Alicycliphilus denitrificans K601: one gene and its partners. The protein of the gene in region 1 interacts with the protein of each later gene in a pairwise test. Links are inferred from orthologs where the notes say so. Each region holds a gene or a part of one and is shown on either strand. Other genes may lie near its edges.

What was found.
Region 2: the proteins of ndk (region 1) and ALIDE2_RS21730 interact in binary tests that used the Escherichia coli proteins (3 or more experiments, as listed by UniProt). The link is inferred for Alicycliphilus denitrificans K601 from one-to-one orthologs.
Region 3: the proteins of ndk (region 1) and ALIDE2_RS02860 interact in binary tests that used the Escherichia coli proteins (3 or more experiments, as listed by UniProt). The link is inferred for Alicycliphilus denitrificans K601 from one-to-one orthologs.

What each region holds. Positions count from the first base shown.
Region 1 is NC_015422.1:1,482,407-1,488,193, forward strand. What follows is about bases 1-2,730. They hold ndk (nucleoside-diphosphate kinase), read left to right. Parts: upstream 1-1,017; coding sequence 1,018-1,443; downstream 1,444-2,730. Other genes in these bases: ALIDE2_RS07010 (pseudouridine synthase), read left to right, coding at 1-939; rlmN (dual-specificity RNA methyltransferase RlmN), read left to right, coding at 1,531-2,655; pilW (type IV pilus biogenesis/stability protein PilW), read left to right, coding at 2,677-2,730. Also shown: more of pilW, read left to right, coding at 2,731-3,504; ALIDE2_RS07030 (helix-turn-helix domain-containing protein), read left to right, coding at 3,497-4,393; ispG (flavodoxin-dependent (E)-4-hydroxy-3-methylbut-2-enyl-diphosphate synthase), read left to right, coding at 4,394-5,668; hisS (histidine--tRNA ligase), read left to right, coding at 5,752-5,787. UniProt on the Escherichia coli protein: Major role in the synthesis of nucleoside triphosphates other than ATP. The ATP gamma phosphate is transferred to the NDP beta phosphate via a ping-pong mechanism, using a phosphorylated active-site intermediate.
Region 2 is NC_015422.1:4,582,976-4,588,881, reverse strand. What follows is about bases 1,688-4,536. They hold ALIDE2_RS21730 (uracil-DNA glycosylase), read left to right. Parts: upstream 1,688-2,678; coding sequence 2,679-3,395; downstream 3,396-4,536. Other genes in these bases: ALIDE2_RS21720 (tripartite tricarboxylate transporter substrate binding protein), read left to right, coding at 4,436-4,536; ALIDE2_RS21725 (LysR family transcriptional regulator), read right to left, coding at 3,404-4,309; trpC (indole-3-glycerol phosphate synthase TrpC), read left to right, coding at 1,818-2,618; ALIDE2_RS25320 (hypothetical protein), read left to right, coding at 1,688-1,811. In the rest of the region: ALIDE2_RS21745 (aminodeoxychorismate/anthranilate synthase component II), read left to right, coding at 59-631; trpD (anthranilate phosphoribosyltransferase), read left to right, coding at 631-1,662; more of ALIDE2_RS25320, read left to right, coding at 1,659-1,687; more of ALIDE2_RS21720, read left to right, coding at 4,537-5,398; ALIDE2_RS21715 (gamma-glutamyltransferase family protein), read left to right, coding at 5,404-5,906. UniProt on the Escherichia coli protein: Excises uracil residues from the DNA which can arise as a result of misincorporation of dUMP residues by DNA polymerase or due to deamination of cytosine.
Region 3 is NC_015422.1:595,514-601,487, forward strand. What follows is about bases 1,436-4,352. They hold ALIDE2_RS02860 (5-formyltetrahydrofolate cyclo-ligase), read right to left. Parts: upstream 3,222-4,352; coding sequence 2,649-3,221; downstream 1,436-2,648. Other genes in these bases: ALIDE2_RS02850 (metallophosphoesterase), read right to left, coding at 1,436-1,855; ALIDE2_RS02855 (glutathione S-transferase family protein), read right to left, coding at 1,874-2,560; ALIDE2_RS02865 (lytic transglycosylase domain-containing protein), read left to right, coding at 3,236-4,352. In the rest of the region: ALIDE2_RS02840 (DUF4387 domain-containing protein), read left to right, coding at 1-74; ALIDE2_RS02845 (tripartite tricarboxylate transporter substrate-binding protein), read left to right, coding at 112-1,083; more of ALIDE2_RS02850, read right to left, coding at 1,085-1,435; more of ALIDE2_RS02865, read left to right, coding at 4,353-5,218; ALIDE2_RS02870 (cytochrome b/b6 domain-containing protein), read right to left, coding at 5,281-5,808; ALIDE2_RS02875 (PepSY domain-containing protein), read right to left, coding at 5,808-5,974. UniProt on the Escherichia coli protein: Involved in the removal of 5-formyltetrahydrofolate.

The DNA of each region.
Region 1 (5,787 bases):
GCGGGCATGGGGTCGCGGCTCGAAATGGAACAGCTCATTCTCGAAGGGCGCATCTCCGTCAACAACGAGCCGGCTCACATCGGGCAGCGCGTGCAGTTCGGCGACCAGATCAAGGTCAACGGCAAGCCGATCCGGTTCCGGGTCGCGCCCCCGCCCACGCGGGTGATCGCCTATCACAAGCCGGTCGGCGAGGTCGTGACGCACGACGATCCGCAGAACCGCCCCACGGTGTTCCGCAAGCTGCCGCGGCTGCAGCAGGGCAAATGGCAATCGGTCGGGCGCCTGGACCTCAATACCGAGGGCCTGCTGCTGTTCACCAGCTCCGGCGAACTGGCCAACAAGCTCATGCACCCCCGCTTTGGCCTGGAGCGCGAGTACGCCGTGCGCGTCCTGGGCGCCCTGAGCGACGAGGAGCGGCAGCGCCTGCTCGATGGTGTGTCGCTGGAGGACGGCATGGCAGCCTTCGGCTCCATCGAGGACGGTGGCGGCGAAGGCGCCAATTGCTGGTACCGGGTCACGATCTCCGAGGGACGCAACCGCGAGGTGCGGCGCATGTTCGAAGCCGTGGGGCATGCGGTGAGCCGGCTGATCCGCATTCGCTATGGCGCCATGATGCTGCCGCGCGGACTCAAGCGCGGAGCCTGGCTGGAGCTAGACGAGCATGACATTCGTGCCCTGATGCAGGCCGCGGGAGTCCCGGCCGATGCGGGCGGTGGTGCGCGCGCAGGCAGGAACGGCCGCCGCGGCGAGCGCAAGCCCATGGGCGCGAAGATGCAGGGGGAGGGGCGGGGCAAGGCCGCGGGGCGCGCAGGGCGCTCGTCCGGCAGCTCACAGCCCGATCCGATGAAGACCTCGGTGGGGTACATCGGCGCCGACAGCTTCTCGCGCCATCGCCAGCAGCAGCAACGCGGCGGGGGCTCGCGCCGCGGCGGGCGCTAGGGGTTTGACGGCACGCTAAAATTAACGGTTTTGCCCGCGAGGCAAAAAATACCGCAACACTCTCTCTAGGAAAACCAAATGGCTATCGAACGCACCCTTTCCATCATCAAGCCCGACGCAGTCGCCAAGAACGTGATCGGCCAGATCTACGCCCGTTTCGAGGCTGCCGGCCTGAAGATCGCCGCTGCCCGCATGATCCACCTCTCGCGCGCCGAGGCCGAGCAGTTCTATGCCGTGCACAAGGAGCGCCCTTTCTTCAAGGATCTGGTGGACTTCATGATCTCCGGCCCCGTGATGGTGCAGGTGCTGGAGGGCGAGAACGCCATCCTGAAGAACCGCGAGCTCATGGGCGCGACGGACCCCAAGAAGGCCGAGGCCGGCACAATCCGCGCCGATTTCGCCGACAGCATCGACGCCAACGCAGTGCATGGCTCCGACGCCGCGGAGACCGCCCAGGTCGAAGTGGCCTTCTTCTTCCCTGGCCTGAACGTCTACGCGCGCTGATGCAGTGGTTCCGTGCGCAGGGTGAGGCCATGGCCGGCCTTGCCGCGCGCGGGGCGCACCATGTGGGCGTGGACATGCGATGACGTTATGACCACGAACCTTCTGGACCTGGACCTGGACGCCATGGCCGCTTTCTGCGAGCGGCTGGGAGAGAAGCGTTTCCGGGCCACGCAACTGTTCCGCTGGATCCACCAGCGTGGCGCGAGCGACTTCGACCAGATGAGCGATCTGGCCAAGTCCCTGCGCGAGAAGCTCAAGGGCTGCGCCCATGTGTCGGGCCTGCAGGCCATCAGCGAGCATGCCTCGGCGGATGGCACGGTGAAGTGGCTGTTCGACGTGGGCGGCGGCAATGCCGTGGAGACGGTCTTCATCCCCGAGGACGACCGCGGCACCCTGTGCATCTCCTCGCAGGCGGGTTGTGCCGTCGGCTGCCGCTTCTGCTCCACGGGGCACCAGGGGTTCAGCCGCAACCTGACCACGGGCGAGATCGTTGCCCAGCTCTGGCATGCCGAGCACGTCCTGCGTCAGCGCCGCGGCGATGGCGAGCGCGTGATTTCCAACGTCGTGATGATGGGCATGGGTGAGCCGCTGCAGAACTACTCGGCCCTGGTGCCGGCGCTGCGCATCATGCTCGACGACCATGGCTACGGCCTGTCGCGCCGCAGGGTGACCGTGTCCACTTCGGGCGTGGTGCCCATGATGGACCGCCTGGGCCGGGACTGCCCTGTGGCGCTGGCCGTGTCCCTGCATGCGCCCAATGACGAGCTGCGCGACAACCTGGTGCCGCTCAATCGCAAGTACCCGTTGCAAGAGCTGCTGGCGGCCTGCCGGCGCTATCTGGAGCACGCGCCGCGTGACTTCATCACCTTCGAGTACTGCATGCTCGACGGCGTGAACGACCAGCCCGAGCATGCGCGCGAGCTGATAGCGCTCGTGAGCCGCAAGGCGGCGGACGGCGGCGTGTCCTGCAAGTTCAACCTGATTCCGTTCAACCCGTTTCCCGCATCGGGCCTGCGCCGCTCTCCTGCGGTGGCGGTGTCGGCGTTTGCCAAGCTGCTCTCCGATGCCGGCATCGTCACCACGGTGCGCAAGACGCGTGGCGACGATATCGATGCGGCCTGCGGCCAACTGGCCGGTGACGTCAAGGACCGGACGCGGGTCGGCGAGCGCATGGCCAGGCTGCGGACCATCGAGATCAAGCCGATTACCTGAGTCAACGAAGAGAGGCAATTCATGACGGTGTGGCGCACGGATCGAGGTCGGGCAGGGCGTTGGCTGTTGGCCGCCTGTGTTGCGGCGGCCGTACTGGCCGCTCTGGCGGGTTGCGCCCATCGGGCGGCGGACCCCGGGGCCAGTGAGCCGGTGGCGGGCTCCGGCGGCGAGACGGACGTGCGGCGGCGCGCACGCATCCGGCTGGAGCTGGCAGCCAACTACATGCAGATGGGGCAGACGGCGGTCGCGCTGGACGAGGTGCGCCAGGCGCTTGCCACGGACCCCGGCTACGCCGATGCCTACCACTTGCGCGGGCTGGTGTACATGAGCATGGGGGACCTGGCGCTTGCCGAGGACAGCCTCAAGCGCGCCCAGGCCATGAAGCCGGCCGACCCGGACATCATGCACAACTACGGCTGGCTGCAGTGCCAGCGTCAGCAGTACGAGCAGGCCAACCAGCTGTTCGAGCGCGCCCTGGCCACGCCCACTTATGCCGCGCGCAGCAAGACCCTGATGTCCCAGGGCTTGTGCTACCAGCGCGCCGGCCGCGCGGCCGACGCCGAGCAGACCCTGCTGCGCGCGTACGAGATCGATGCCGGCAACCCGGTCGTGGGCTACCACTTGGCCTCCATCATGCTGGCGCGCGCAGAGGCCAAGCGGGCGCAGTTCTACATCCGCCGCGTCAACAATGGCGAGTTCGCCAATGCGCAGTCTCTTTGGCTGGGCATCAAGGTGGAGCGCGCGCTTGGCGACTCGGTGGCCATGCGGCAATTGGGCGATCAGCTGCACAAGCGCTTCCCCGATGCCAAGGAAACATCGGCATTCGACAGAGGGGCATTCCATGAGTGAGTCGATGGCGACACATGACGCAGACCATTCGGCGCCGGCCGCCGGCGAGTCGGCCGGCGTCCTGCTGCGGCGATTGCGCGAATCCGCAGGCGTGCACATCGGTGCGCTGGCTGCCGCCCTGAAGGTGCCCGTGGCCAAGCTCCAGGCGCTGGAGGCCGACGACCAGGACGCATTTCCCGATGTCGTTTTCATGCGCGCGCTGGCATCGAGCGTGTGCCGGACCTTGAAGGTCGATGCCGCCCCCGTCCTGGCGCTGTTGCCCCAGGGCCGCCCCGCCCAGCTTCCGCCGGACAAGGGCATCAATGCCTCGTTCAAGGACCCGATTCGCCGGGGCGGCAAGGGCGTTTCCCTGGAGCAGCCCAGGTCGCGCCTGGTGGGCATTGCCGCGCTGGTGCTGCTCGCCGCTGCCCTGGCCATGGCATTCCTGCCCCTCGGCACGAGCGACAAGAGCGGCGAGGCCGAGCCCGCCGCGCAGCCGCCGCAGCAGGTGGCGCCGACACAGGACGCCCGGGAGCCCGGGGACGCGGCAGCCGGGCAGCCCGGCCCGGCCGCGACGCAGGAGGTGCCGGCCGCGCAGGCGCCGGCGGTGCCCGGGCCCGCGCGCGCTGCGGCCTCCGCTGACGATGCGCCCGCCGCCCAGGCACCGGAGCCCGAGGGGGTGCTCGTCATCCGTGCGCGCGCCGAGTCCTGGGTGCAGGTGCGCAATGGCGCCGGCCGCGTGGTGCTGCAGAAGGCCATGGCCGCCGGCGAGAACTATTCCGCCGAGGGTCCATCGCCATGGAGCGTGGTGGTCGGCAAGGCCGATGCGACCGACGTCATCGTGCGCGGCCAGCCCATGGACCTGAAGGCCATCGCGCGCGAAAACGTGGCGCGTTTCGAGGTGAAGTGAATGAACATGCCTGACACAGCAGCACCCATTGCCATGGTGGCGCCCCTGGCGCGCCGCTCGCGCCAGGCGCGCATCGTCTGGGGCAGCCGCGTCGTCACGGTGGGCGGCGACGCGCCGGTGCGCGTGCAGTCCATGACCAATACCGACACGGTGGATGCGATCGGCACGGCCATCCAGGTCAAGGAGTTGGCGCAGGCCGGCTCCGAGTTCGTGCGCATCACGGTGAACACGCCGGAGGCCGCCGCGGCCGTGCCCTACATCCGCGAGCAGCTCGACCGCATGGGCGAGAGCGTGCCCCTGGTAGGCGACTTCCACTACAACGGCCACCGCCTGCTGACCGAGTTCCCGGACTGCGCGCAGGCGCTGTCCAAGTACCGCATCAACCCCGGCAACGTGGGCAAGGGCGACAAGCGCGACAAGCAGTTCGGCCAGATGATCGAGGCGGCGATGCGGTGGGACAAGGCCGTGCGCATAGGTGTCAACTGGGGCAGCCTGGACCAGGAGCTGCTGGCCGATCTGATGGACGCCAACAGCCAGCGGGCCGAGCCCTGGGACGCGCGCCAGGTCATGTACGAGGCTCTGATCACCTCGGCCATCGAATCGGCGCGCCGCGCCGAGGCCATGGGCCTCGCGGGCGAGCAGATCATCCTCTCGTGCAAGGTCAGCGGCGTGCAAGACCTGATCGCCGTGTACCGCGAACTGGCCCGGCGCTGCGACTACGCGCTGCACCTGGGCCTGACCGAGGCCGGCATGGGCACCAAGGGCATCGTGGCCTCGACCACGGCGCTGTCCATCCTGCTGCAGGAGGGCATAGGCGACACGATCCGCGTGTCTCTCACGCCCCAGCCTGGCGAGGCGCGCACCCAGGAGGTGGTCGTGGCCGCCGAGATCCTGCAGTCGCTGGGGCTGCGCGCCTTCGTGCCCAGCGTGACCGCCTGCCCCGGCTGCGGGCGCACCACCAGCACCACCTTCCAGGAACTGGCCAAGCAGATCGACGACTACCTGCGCGCGCAAATGCCCGTGTGGCGCCTGCGCTACCCCGGCGTGGAGCGGCTCAAGGTGGCGGTCATGGGCTGCATCGTCAACGGCCCGGGCGAGAGCAAGCATGCCGACATCGGCATCAGCCTGCCGGGCACTGGCGAGGCGCCCGCGGCGCCCGTGTTCATCGACGGCGAGAAGGCGCTGACCCTGCGTGGGGACAACATCGCCCGGGAGTTCCAGGACATCGTCAACGACTACATCGCCAAGCGCTTCGGGGCGGGCGCCGACGCGTAGTGGTGCAATAAAAACAATAGCTGCTAACGCTTGCTGGATAAGCGCTGGGGGCTAATTTCATTCAAATAGAAGATCTACACAAGATGCAGAAGCTGGTTGCCATCAAGGGCATGAACGAC
Region 2 (5,906 bases), 3.1 Mb from region 1 along the record:
CTGTGTATATCGGAATGCGTGGAATCAGGCAAAAAACAATGTAAATCAAGGACTTACGATGATCAAGCTTTTGATGATCGACAACTACGACAGCTTCACCTACAACATCGTCCAGTATCTGGGCGAGCTGGGCGCCGAGGTGGAGGTGTTCCGCAACGACGAGATTACGCTGGAGGGCATCGCCGCGCGCGCGCCCGATCGGCTCGTGATCTCACCCGGGCCATGCTCGCCGGCGGAGGCGGGCGTGTCCGTCGCCGCCATCCAGCACTTCGCGGGCAGGCTGCCGATCCTGGGCGTGTGCCTGGGGCACCAGAGCATCGGCGCGGCGTTCGGCGGCAGGATCGTGCGGGCGCAGGAGCTCATGCATGGCAAGACCAGCGTCATCACCACCACGCAGAAGGGCGTGTTCGCGGGGCTGCCCCGGCAGTTCACCGTGAACCGCTACCACTCGCTTTCCATCGAGCGCGCGAGCTGCCCCGAGGTGCTGGAGATCACGGCCTGGACGGACGACGGCGAGATCATGGGCGTGCGCCACAAGACGCTGCCCATCGAGGGCGTGCAGTTCCACCCCGAGAGCATCCTGACCGAGCACGGCCACGCCATGCTGAAGAACTTCCTGGAGCAAGCATGATGATCACCCCGCAAGAAGCGCTGCAGCGCACCATCGAGCACCGCGAGATCTTTCACGACGAGATGCTGCACCTGATGCGCCTCATCATGAGCGGCGAGCTCTCGCCCGTGATGACGGCGGCCATCGTCACCGGCCTGCGCGTTAAGAAGGAGACCATCGGCGAGATCACCGCCGCCGCGCAGGTGATGCGCGAGTTCTCGCGCAAGGTGCACGTGGCGGACACGCGGCAGCTCGTGGACATCGTGGGCACGGGCGGCGACGGGGCGAACACCTTCAACATCTCCACCTGCGCCACCTTCGTGATCGCCGCCGCGGGCGGCAAGGTAAGCAAGCACGGCGGGCGCGGCGTGTCCAGCAAGTCGGGCAGCGCGGACGCGATGGAGGCGCTGGGCGTGCACATCAACCTCACGCCCGAGCAGATCGCCGAGTGCATCGCCGAGGTCGGCATCGGCTTCATGTTCGCGCCCAACCACCACCCGGCCATGAAGAACGTGGCGCCCGTGCGTAAGGAGCTGGGCGTGCGCACCATCTTCAACATCCTGGGGCCGCTGACCAATCCCGCGGGCGCGCCCAACATCCTCATGGGCGTGTTCCACGAGGACCTCGTGGGCATCCAGGTGCGCGCGCTGCAGCGCCTGGGCGCGGAGCACGCCGTGGTGGTCTACGGCCGCGACGGGCTCGACGAGATCAGCCTGGGCGCGGGCACGCTGGTGGGCGAGCTCAAGGACGGCGTGGTGCGCGAGTACGAGATCCACCCCGAGGACTTCGGCCTGCGCATGGCCGGCACGCGCGCGCTGCGCGTGGAAAGCCCCGAGGAGTCGAAGGCCCTGCTGCTCGAAGTGCTCAAGGGCGCCGAGGGCCCGGCGCGCGACATCGTCTGCCTGAACGCGGGCGCGGCGCTCTACGCGGCGGGCGTGGCGCCCTCGATCGCCGAGGGCCTGGCGCGCGCGCAGGCCGCCATCGACAGCGGCGCGGCGCTCGCCAAGCTCGACGCGCTGGCCGCGTTCACGCGCCGGCTGGCCGCGGCATGAGCCTGCTCGATGCGCCCATCTGGCGCGACGCGGGCACCTGGATCGTGCTCGGCGTATCGTTGCTGTTCGTCGTCGTGGGCATCGCGATGCACTGCGCCGTCCGCAAGGTGCTGCGCGCGCCGCAGCCCGACCAACCTTCCAGGGACTGAAAAGCCATGTCCGACATCCTGAGCAAAATCTGCGGCGTGAAGGCCGAGGAAGTGGCCGCCGCCAAGAAGCGCATGCCGCTGGCCGACATGCGTCGCGACGCCGAGAGCCGCGTGCTCACGCGCGACTTCGTGGGCGCGCTGCGCGCCAAGATCGGCGCGGGCCAGGCCGGCGTGATCGCCGAGATCAAGAAGGCCAGCCCCAGCAAGGGCGTGATCCGCGCCGACTTCATCCCCGCCGACATCGCGCAGAGCTATGCCGAGGGCGACGGTAAGGTGAGCGCCGCGTGCCTGTCGGTGCTCACCGACCGCCAGTTCTTCCAGGGCCAGCCCGACTACCTCAAGCAGGCGCGCGCGAGCTGCACTTTGCCCGTGCTGCGCAAGGACTTCATGGTCGATCCGTACCAGATCTACGAGTCGCGCGCGATGGGCGCGGACTGCGTGCTGCTGATCGCTGCGTGCCTGGACGACGCGCAGATGGCCGACATGGAGGCCATCGCCCATGGCCTGGACATGGCCGTGCTCGTGGAGGTGCACGACGGCGCGGAGCTGGAGCGCGCCTTGAGGCTCAAGACCCCGCTGGTCGGCATCAACAACCGCAACCTGCGCACCTTCGAGGTATCGCTGCAGACCACGCTGGACTTGAAAAAGCACGTGCCGGCCGACCGCCTGCTGGTGGCCGAGTCGGGCATCCTCGCGCCCGACGACGTCAGGACGCTGCGCGATGCGGGTGTGAACGCCTTCCTCGTCGGCGAGGCTTTCATGCGCGCGCCCGATCCCGGGCTGGCGCTGGCCCGGCTGTTTGCATGAATGCTCCTTGTTTGATAGCTTGTTGCGCTTGATGGATAAGCCTTGGAGGCCATTTCGACCATGAACGACGCGCCGCGCTCCCCCACGCAACTCATGAGCGCCGACCCGGCCGATTGGCCCGTGGCGCCCGGCTGGCAGCCGCTGGTCGATGGCTTCTTCGCGGGCGAGCGCGGCCAGGCGCTGCTGGCTTTCCTGCACGCGCGGCTGGAGGCGGGCGCCGCCATCTTTCCCCCGAAGCCCCTGCGCGCGCTGGAGCTCACGCCGCCCGAGCAGGTGCGCGCGGTCATCCTGGGGCAGGACCCGTACCACGGCCGCGGGCAGGCCGAGGGGCTGGCCTTCTCCGTCGCGCCCGGCGTGCGGCTGCCGCCCTCGCTGCAGAACATCTTCAAGGAAATGCAGCGCGACCTGGGCGTGCCCTTCCCGCCGTTCCCCGACCCCGGCGGCAGCCTGGTCAAGTGGGCGAGGAACGGCGTGCTGCTGCTCAACACCTGCCTCACCGTGGAGGAGGGCCAGGCCGCGAGCCATTCCGGCCGGGGCTGGGAGCAACTGACCGACGCGGTGATCCATCACGTGGCCGACGGCGACCGGCCCGTGGTCTTCATGCTCTGGGGCAGCCACGCGCAGTCCAAGCGCGCCTTCATCCCGCGTGATCGCGGGCACCTCGTGCTCACGGCCAACCACCCCTCGCCGCTGTCGGCGCTGCGCCCGCCCGTGCCCTTCATCGGCTGCGGGCATTTCGGCAAGGCGCGCGCCTTCCGCGAGCAGCACGGCTACTGACTGCCCGGCTACCCCGCCAGACTCTCGCACAGCAGTGCGAGGAAGGCCTGCGCCGCCACGGGCAGGCTGCGGCCCGCGAGGGTCTGCACCTGCAGGTCGCGCAGGTCCATGCTCTGGTCGCCGATGGGCCGGGCCACGAGGGCGCCGGCGGCGACCATGTGGCGCGCGGCGACCTCGCTGCCCACCGACAGCCCGCCGCCGCTCGCCACGAAGTGCAGCATGGTCTTGGCATGGTTGCTCACGAGCACGGGCTCCAGGCGCAGGCCCTGGCGGCTGCAGACGATGTCGATCATCTGGCGCACCGTGGTCTCGGGCGGGGGCAGGGCTAGCGGGTAGCGCGCCATGCGCGCGAGCGTGACGCTGCGCGCGCGGGCCAGCGCGTGGCCCGGCGGCAGCAGGGCCAGCACGGGCGCGCTCTGGCGGTAGGCCACGGCGATATCCTTCTCGGGCGCGCGGCTGAAGCACAGGCCGATGTCGGCCGCGCCGCCGCGCACCGCGCCGGGCACCTGGGCCGTGGGCAGCACCTGCACGCTGAACTGGATGCCCTGGTGCGTGCGCTGGAAATCCGCGCACAGGCGCGGCACGAGCTCGTTGGCGAAGGCGTCGGACGTGGCCAGCCGCACCTGCCCCGCGCGCAGGCCGCGCAGCGCGCCGATTTCGCCCAGCGCGTGCTCGGCGTCCAGCTGCGCGCGCCGCGCGTGGCGCGCGAGGATCTCGCCCGCCTCGGTGAGCACCATGCCGCGCGGGTGCCGCTCGAACAGCGGCGCGCCGAGCTGCGCCTCCAGTCCCGCGATCTGCCGGCTCAGCGCCGACGCGGCCACGTGCAGGTGTGCCGAGGCCTCGGTGATCGAGCCGCTCTGCGCCACCGCGAGGAAGTAGCGCAGCGCGGTGTCTTGCAACTGGTGGGCGCGCATGGGCTGCAAGTATGCAGTGCTTTGCCGTTTCGGCAACGCAGGCTTCCAGAATCGGTGTTGGTCAGAACGCGGACGCTTTTCTAAGATGCCCGGTCTCGAAGCATTCAATAACTGAGGAGCACTGCGATGCGTATCTGGGCCCTGGGCGTGGCGTTGTGGATGGCATGGGCGGGGGCGCAGGCGCAGGCCTGGCCCGACAAGCCCGTGCGCGTGGTGGTTCCGTTCCCGGCCAGCGGGGCGACCGACCTCGTGGCCCGTGTGGTCACGCAGCGCGTGGCGCAGGACCTGGGCCAGCAGTTCGTGGTGGACAACAAGCCCGGCGCGGGCGGCACCATTGGCGCGGCCGAGGCCGCCAAGGCCGCGCCCGACGGCTACACGCTGCTGCTCACCACGAGCAGCACGCACGCCATCTCGCCGCACCTCATGCCGCGCCTGGCCTACGACGCACGCAAGGACTTCACGCCCGTGGCGCACCTGGCCGACGCGCCCAGCGTGCTGCTGGTCACGCCCTCGCTGCCCGCCAAGTCGGTGCAGGAGCTCATCGCCTATGCCAAGGCCCATCCGCGCGCGCTCAACTATGCGTCCAGCGGCAACGGCACCATCGTGCACCTGAACGCCGCCGCGTTCAGCGCCCAGGCCGGCATCGAGATGACGCACGTGCCCTACAAGGGCACGGCGCTGGCCATCCCCGACCTGGCCGCGGGCCAGGTGCACCTGCTGTTCGACTCCCTGCCCACGGGCATGCCGCACGTCAAGAGCGGCCGCCTGCGCGCGCTGGCCGTCACCAGCGAGAAGCGCAGCGCGCTCGCGCCCGAGCTGCCCACGCTGGCCGAGTCGGGCCTGCCCGGCTATGCGTCGGTCACCTGGTTCGGCGTGTACCTGCCGGCCGGCGCTTCGCCCGCGCTGGTCGATCGCATCACCAAGGCCTTCACCAAGGCCATGCAGGCTCCCGAGGTGGCGGCCAGCCTCGCCAAGCTGGGCGTGGAGCCCGCCGCGCCCGGCACGCCCGCGCAGTTCGCCGCCATGGTGCAGGCCGACAGCGCGCGCTGGGCGAGCGTGATCCGCCAGCACAAGATCTCCCTGGAATGACCGCCATGCACCACGACGCAAAGACCCTCGACTGGAGCCTGCCCTACGCCTCGCACCGCAGCGCGGTGATGGGGCGCAACATTGTCTCCACCTCGCAGCCGCTGGCCGCCCAGGCGGGCCTGTCCATGCTGCTGGCCGGCGGCAACGCCGTGGACGCGGCCATCGCCGCCGCCATGGCGCTCACCGTGGTCGAGCCCACGGGCTGCGGCATCGGCAGCGACGGCTTCGCCATCGTGTGGGATGGCAAGGAGCTGCATGGCCTGAACGCCTCGGGCCGCTCGCCCGCCGCGTGGACGCCCGAGTATTTCGCCAAGCTCGGCGGCATTCCCGAAAAGGGCTGGAACGCCGTCACCGTGCCGGGCGCCGTCTCGGCCTGGGTGGCGCTGTCGCAGCGCTTCGGCAGGCTGCCGTTCGCCCGGCTGGCACAGCCCGCCATCGGCTACGCACGCCAGGGCTTCCCCGTATCGCCCACCATCGCGCGGCTGTGGGAGCTGGGTAGGGCCAAGCT
Region 3 (5,974 bases), 890 kb from region 1 along the record:
GCAGCGCGGGCGACGGCGACATCTTCGGCGCGCAGCAGTACGCGCCGCTGCTGGACCTGCCCATCCCCGCCTGACCGCCCATCCCATTGCAACGCGAGAAAAGGACTTGCCATGCGCCATTGGATTGCTTCCCTGGGGCTGCTCGCCGGCCTGCTGAGCGCCGCGGCCGCGCCAACCCATGCCCAGCAGGCGGCCGTGCCCAGGCTGGTGAAGATCGTCGTGCCCTTCTCGGCGGGGGCCAGCAACGACGCGATAGCCCGCGCCATTGCCGTGCCCCTCGCCAGGCGGCTGCACACGACGGTGATCGTGGAGAACAAGGCGGGCGCGGCCGGCGTGATCGGGGCCGACGCGGTGGCCAAGTCGCCCGCAGATGGCTCGGTGCTGCTGCTGACCTCCTCCACCTTCCTGACCGCGGCGGCGACCCAGCCGCGCCTGCCTTTCGATCCGGTCGGCGCGTTCGCGCCGGTGGCCATGGTGGCCCAGGGGCCCCTGGTGCTGGCGGTGTCGGGGGCCGCGCCATTCAAATCGCCCGCCGACCTGGTGGCCGCCGCGCAGGCCAGTCCGGGCACCCTGACCTACGGCAGCGCCGGAGTCGGCTCGGTGGGGCACCTGGCGACGGAGCTGCTGGGCGATGCGGCGCACATCAAGCTGCTGCACGTTCCCTACAAGGGGGCGGCCAACGCGCTGGCCGACCTTGCGGGCGGGCAGATCGACGTGATGATCGGCAACCAGAGCTCCATGGCCGCACTGATGTCCGGCGGCAAGGTGCGGCCGCTGGCCGTAACGTCCCGGCAGGCGCATCCGGCGTTCCCCACGCTGGCGCCGCTGGCGGCCACCGTTCCCGGCTATGCCATCGACATCTGGGTGGGGGTGTTCGCCCCGGCGGGAACGCCGGCGGCGCTGGTGGAGCGCTACAACCGCGAGATCAACGAGATCGCCGCATCCGCGGAGCTGGCGGCCATCCTCAACCCCGACGGTGCGGTGCCCGCAGGGCTGACGGCCGAGGCCTTCGCGGCCCGGCTGCGGGATGAGCTGGGCATGTGGAAGCGGCTGGCGGCGCGCCACAGGATCGTCGCGGAATGACTCAGGCGGCCACCTCGGCCACCAGTGCCGGGTCGAACAGCGGGTTCTCGTTCATCCCGTCCTTGCCGTAGCCGCGCGGGTTGCACAGCACGCGCGTGCCGTGCAGCAGGTAGTCGAAGCTGTCGTGCGTGTGGCCGTGTATCCACAGCCGCGCGCCGCTGGCGGCGACCAGGTTTTCTGCGTCGGACACGAAGATGGCGTTCAGCGGCGAGCCGGCGAAGCGCGGGTGGATGCTGCGCGGCGAGGGCGCGTGGTGGGTGATGACCACCGTGGGCCCGTCGAAGGGCCGCGCCAGCTCGCGCTCCAGCCATTGCACGTTGGCGTCGTACAGCGCGGCCGCATCCTGGGGGCTGAACAGGGGGGCGTCCGGCTGCTCCGTGGTGTGTATGCGCTGGAAGTCGCGCACGAGGCGCCGCGCCTCTTGCATGGCATCGGCGCGCGCCTGGCCCTCGCCGGCGATGCGGAAGTCGCTCCACAGCGTGCTGCCGACGAAGCGCACGCCCCGCAGCGCGAGGCTGCGGTTGTCCAGCAGCTGCACGGGGCCATCCGCGCACAGCGCCCGCAGCGTGCGCGCGGTCTGCTGCAGGCTCGCGCCATAGAACTCGTGGTTGCCCGGCACGTACAGCACCGGCTTGCCGAAGCCCCGGGCCCAGGCGACGGCCTGCTCGGGCCGGGCGATGTCGCCGGCCAGCACGACCACGTCGGCGTCGGTGCGTGGGTGCTCCATGCCCTGCACGCCCAGGTGCAGGTCCGACAGGATGTGCAGTCTCATGGCGGCGTCCCCCGCGGTTCAGCCGCGGCGCGCGCGGTACGGCTCCTCGAAGTCCAGGAAGTCCTGCTCGGCCAGCGCGCCGTCGATCCAGGCCTTGACCCCCGGCAGCTGCCGCACGCGCTGCACGTAGTCGGCGATGGGCCGGGGCAGCGGCAGGGCATAGGTGGCCAGGCGCATGCACACGGGCGCGTAGAACGCATCGGCGATCGTGAAATGGCCGAACAGCATGGGGCCGCCATGGCGCGCGAGCAGCTCGCCCCACATGTCCGCCAGGCGCTGCACGTCGGCGCGCACACCGGCCTGGTCGCGCCAGAGGATGGCGCCCACCTCGGGCAGGCGCGCCTCGATGTTCATGGGGCAGTGGCCGCGCAGCGCGGTGAAGCCGCTGTGCATCTCGGCCGTCACGCTGCGGGCGTGGGCGCGCGCGGCGCGGTCCTCGGGCCACAGCCGCTTGTCGGGGTGGGTCTCGGCCAGGTATTCGGCGATCGCCAGACTGTCCCAGACCGTGAGGCCGCCATCGACCAGCACCGGCACCTTGGCCGTGGGGCTCACGGCCTTGAGCCGGCGCTTGAACTGGGAATTGGCGTCGAAGCTGTCGAAGCGCACGGGCACTTCCTCGAACGCGATGCCGGCCTGGCGCAGCAGCACCCAGGGGCGCATGGACCACGACGAATAGTTCTTGTTGCCGATGTAGAGCTGGAGCATGGCGGGGTTCCTTTCGGTGGATGCCGCAAGAGTGTGGGCCGCTTGTGCTTGTCCATGTCGGGCGAGGAGTTTTCCGATCAGAGCCTGCTCATACGGGCCAGACCACGCCGTTGTCGTTGAGGATGGCGTCCAGCGGCATGTCGTGCGCCTCGGGCTCGAAGTCGTCCAGGTAGCCCTGGGTGAAGCCCAGGCCCACGGTGAAGGGCCGGGGCTGCAGCGTGGCCAGCGTGCGGTCGTAGAAGCCGCCGCCGTAGCCCAGCCGGTAGCCGCCGGGGCCGTAGCCCACGCAGGGCACGAACAGCAGCGTGGGCACGATGACCTCGGTGTCCTTGGGCTTGGGGATGCCGTAGGCGTCCTCCTCCATCTCGCAGCCGGGGTACCAGGCGTGAAAGGTCAGCGTGCGGTGCTGCTTGTTGACCACCGGCAGGCCGATGCGGCGGCGCTGGGGCTCGTCCAGCAGCTCGCCGTCCTCCTTCCAGCGGTGCAGGGCGGGCAGGGGGTCGAACTCGCCCTTGATGGGCCAGTAGGCGCCGATCACGGTGTCCGGGCGGTCCACGAGCCAGATGCGCATCACGCGCTGCAGCAGGTCGGCGCGCCGCAGCCGGTCGGGCATGTCCAGGCGTTGTGCTACCAAAGTGCGGCGCAGGGCTGCTTTGTCCATTACATAATCCCCCAATGCATTGGCTCAAGATTTTGACACCGCTGATCGCAGGGGCCGCGCTGGCCGCCGCCGCCCCGTGGGCCGCGGCCCAGAACCGTGGCGACGATACCCTGCTGGAGATGCAGCAGGCCTTCCGCAAGGGCGACAAGTCAAGACTGACCGCGCTGCTGCCCACGGTGCGCGGCCACCCGCTGGAACCCTGGGCCGCCTACTGGGAGCTGCGCGCGCGGCTGGACCAGGCCCAGAGCGACCAGGTGAACGCCTTCCTGCAGCGCTTTGCCGGCACCTACCAGGAGGACCGCCTGCGCAACGACTGGCTGCTGCTGCTGGGCCAGCGCCGCGACTGGGACCAGTTCGCCGATCTGCACCCGTACTACCGCATGGGCGACGACCGCGAGGTGCGCTGCTACGCGCTCGCCATCGATCAGATCAAGGGCACGGCCGCCGAGGATGCCGGCGCCGAGGTGCTGAGCAACTGGTACGCGCTGCGCGACCTGGACGACGGTTGCTCCAACGCCGCCGCCGAGATGCTGGCGGCCAGGAAGATCAAGCCCCTGGACGTGTGGCGCAAGGCGCGCCTGGCCGCCGAGGCCAACCGCCTGCGCATGGCGCGCAAGGCGGTGGAGATCGTCGCGCCCGACGCCCTGGCGCAGCTGCGCGAGGCGCTGGACTCCCCCACCAAGTACCTCACCGGCCGCGCCACGGCCCGGGGCAAGGAGCGGCAGGAACTCGTGGTGCTGGCCCTGGTGCGCATGGCCATGAGCGACGCCGGCGCCGCGGCGGGCCTGCTGGACAGCAAATGGGGCGTGCACCTTTCGGCCGAGGAGCGCAACTGGCTCTGGGGCCTGATCGGCAAGCAGGCCGCGCTGTCGCTGTCGCCCGATGCGCTCGCCTATTTCGGCAACGTGGGCCGCGACACCGACCTGAACGACGACATGCTGGCCTGGAAGGTGCGCGCCGCGCTGCGCGCCGGCCAGTGGAAGCTGGTGGGCCGCAGCATCGACGCCATGAGCGCCCGCGCGCGCCAGGACAGCACCTGGGTGTACTGGAAGGCCCGCTCGCTCACCGCGGGACGCGCCAGCGAGGAAGACCGCGCCGCGGCGCGCCAGCTGTACGAGCGCATCGCCGGCACCACGGGCTTCTACGAGCAGCTGGCGCTGGAGGAACTGGGCGCACGCGTCACGCCCGCGCCCGCGCCCGCGCCGCTCACCGATGCCGAGAAGGCCGCGGCGCGCGCCAACCCCGGCCTGAACCGGGCGCTATACGCCATCGCGCTGGGTCTGCGCAGCGAGGGCGTGCGCGAGTGGAACTACACCACCAACCTGCACCAGCAGGGCGGCATGTCCGAACGCGAACTGCTGGCCGCGGCCGACCTGGCCTGCGAGCGGCAGGTGTGGGACCGCTGCATCAACACCAGCGAGCGCACGCGCGACGTGATCGACGTGGCGCAGCGCTTTCCCATGCCGTACCAGGCCACCGTGGTGCAGCGCGCCAGGGGCATAGGCCTGGACCCGGCCTACGTCTACGGCCTGATCCGCCAGGAAAGCCGCTTCATCATGGACGCGCGCTCGGGCGTGGGCGCATCGGGGCTGATGCAGGTCATGCCGGCCACGGCGCGCTGGACGGCCCGCAAGATCGGCCTGACGGGCTTCACGCCCCAGCAGATCAACGACCGCGACACCAACATCACCATAGGCACGGCCTACCTCAAGCTGGCGCTGGACGACTTCGACGGCTCCATGCCCCTGGCCGCCGCCGCCTACAACGCCGGCCCGGGCCGCCCGCGCAACTGGCGCAACGGGCCGGTGCTGGACGCCGCCATCTGGGCCGAGAACGTGCCCTTCAACGAGACGCGCGACTACGTCAAGAAGGTGCTGGCCAACACCGTGAACTACGCCGCCATCCTGACCGGCCAGCCGCAGTCGCTCAAGAGCCGCCTAGGGCTGGTGGGCCCGCGCGACGCGCGCGAGCCTGAGCCGAACAAGGACCTGCCTTGATCGGTGTTCGCTATTAAAAAATGAGCTGTAGGCGATTGCCCATCAGGCGCTAAAGCCACTTTTCATACCACGTCGTCGCCCTGCGGCGGCGCCTTGGCTCCGGTGACCATGGCGCGCACCAGGTTCTCGCGGTGCTGCCAGCTTGTCCACAGCATGCCGGCCACGTGCAGCGCGATCAGCGCCAGCAGCGCCCAGCCCAGGCATTTGTGCAGGTTGGCGAGCCAGCCGTAGCCCCAGAACATGTCGGTGGTGTAGAGCCAGCCGGTGAAGCCCAGCAGCCCCAGGTCGGCCAGCAGCGCCAGCACCATCCAGCCGCCCAGCGGGTTGTGGCCGATGTAGCGCGGCGCATGGCCCGCCAGCGCCGCGCGCGCGTAGGCCAGCGCGGCGCGCGGCGCGCGCACGAACTGTGCGAAGCGCGCGTAATGGCTGCCGCGAAAGCCCCAGGCCAGGCGCGCGGCGAGCAGCGCGACGACCACGTAGCCCGTGTTCTCGTGCAGCGGGCCCGTGTCGTCGCTGCTCCACCAGGCCACGGCCACGGCGGCCACCATGCCCCAGTGCAGCAGGCGCACCGGGGCGTCCCACACGCGCATCAGTCTTCCACGCGCTCGAAGGTCTTGGGATCGAAGAAGGCCTCCACGCGCTTGCCGTCGGGGGTCTTGCCGTAGACCTCGTAGCAGGTGTCGGTCTTTTCCATGCGGCGGATGGTCCAGCCTTCCTGGATGAGCTTTTTCTCCAGCTCGGTGTGGGGGCGCCATT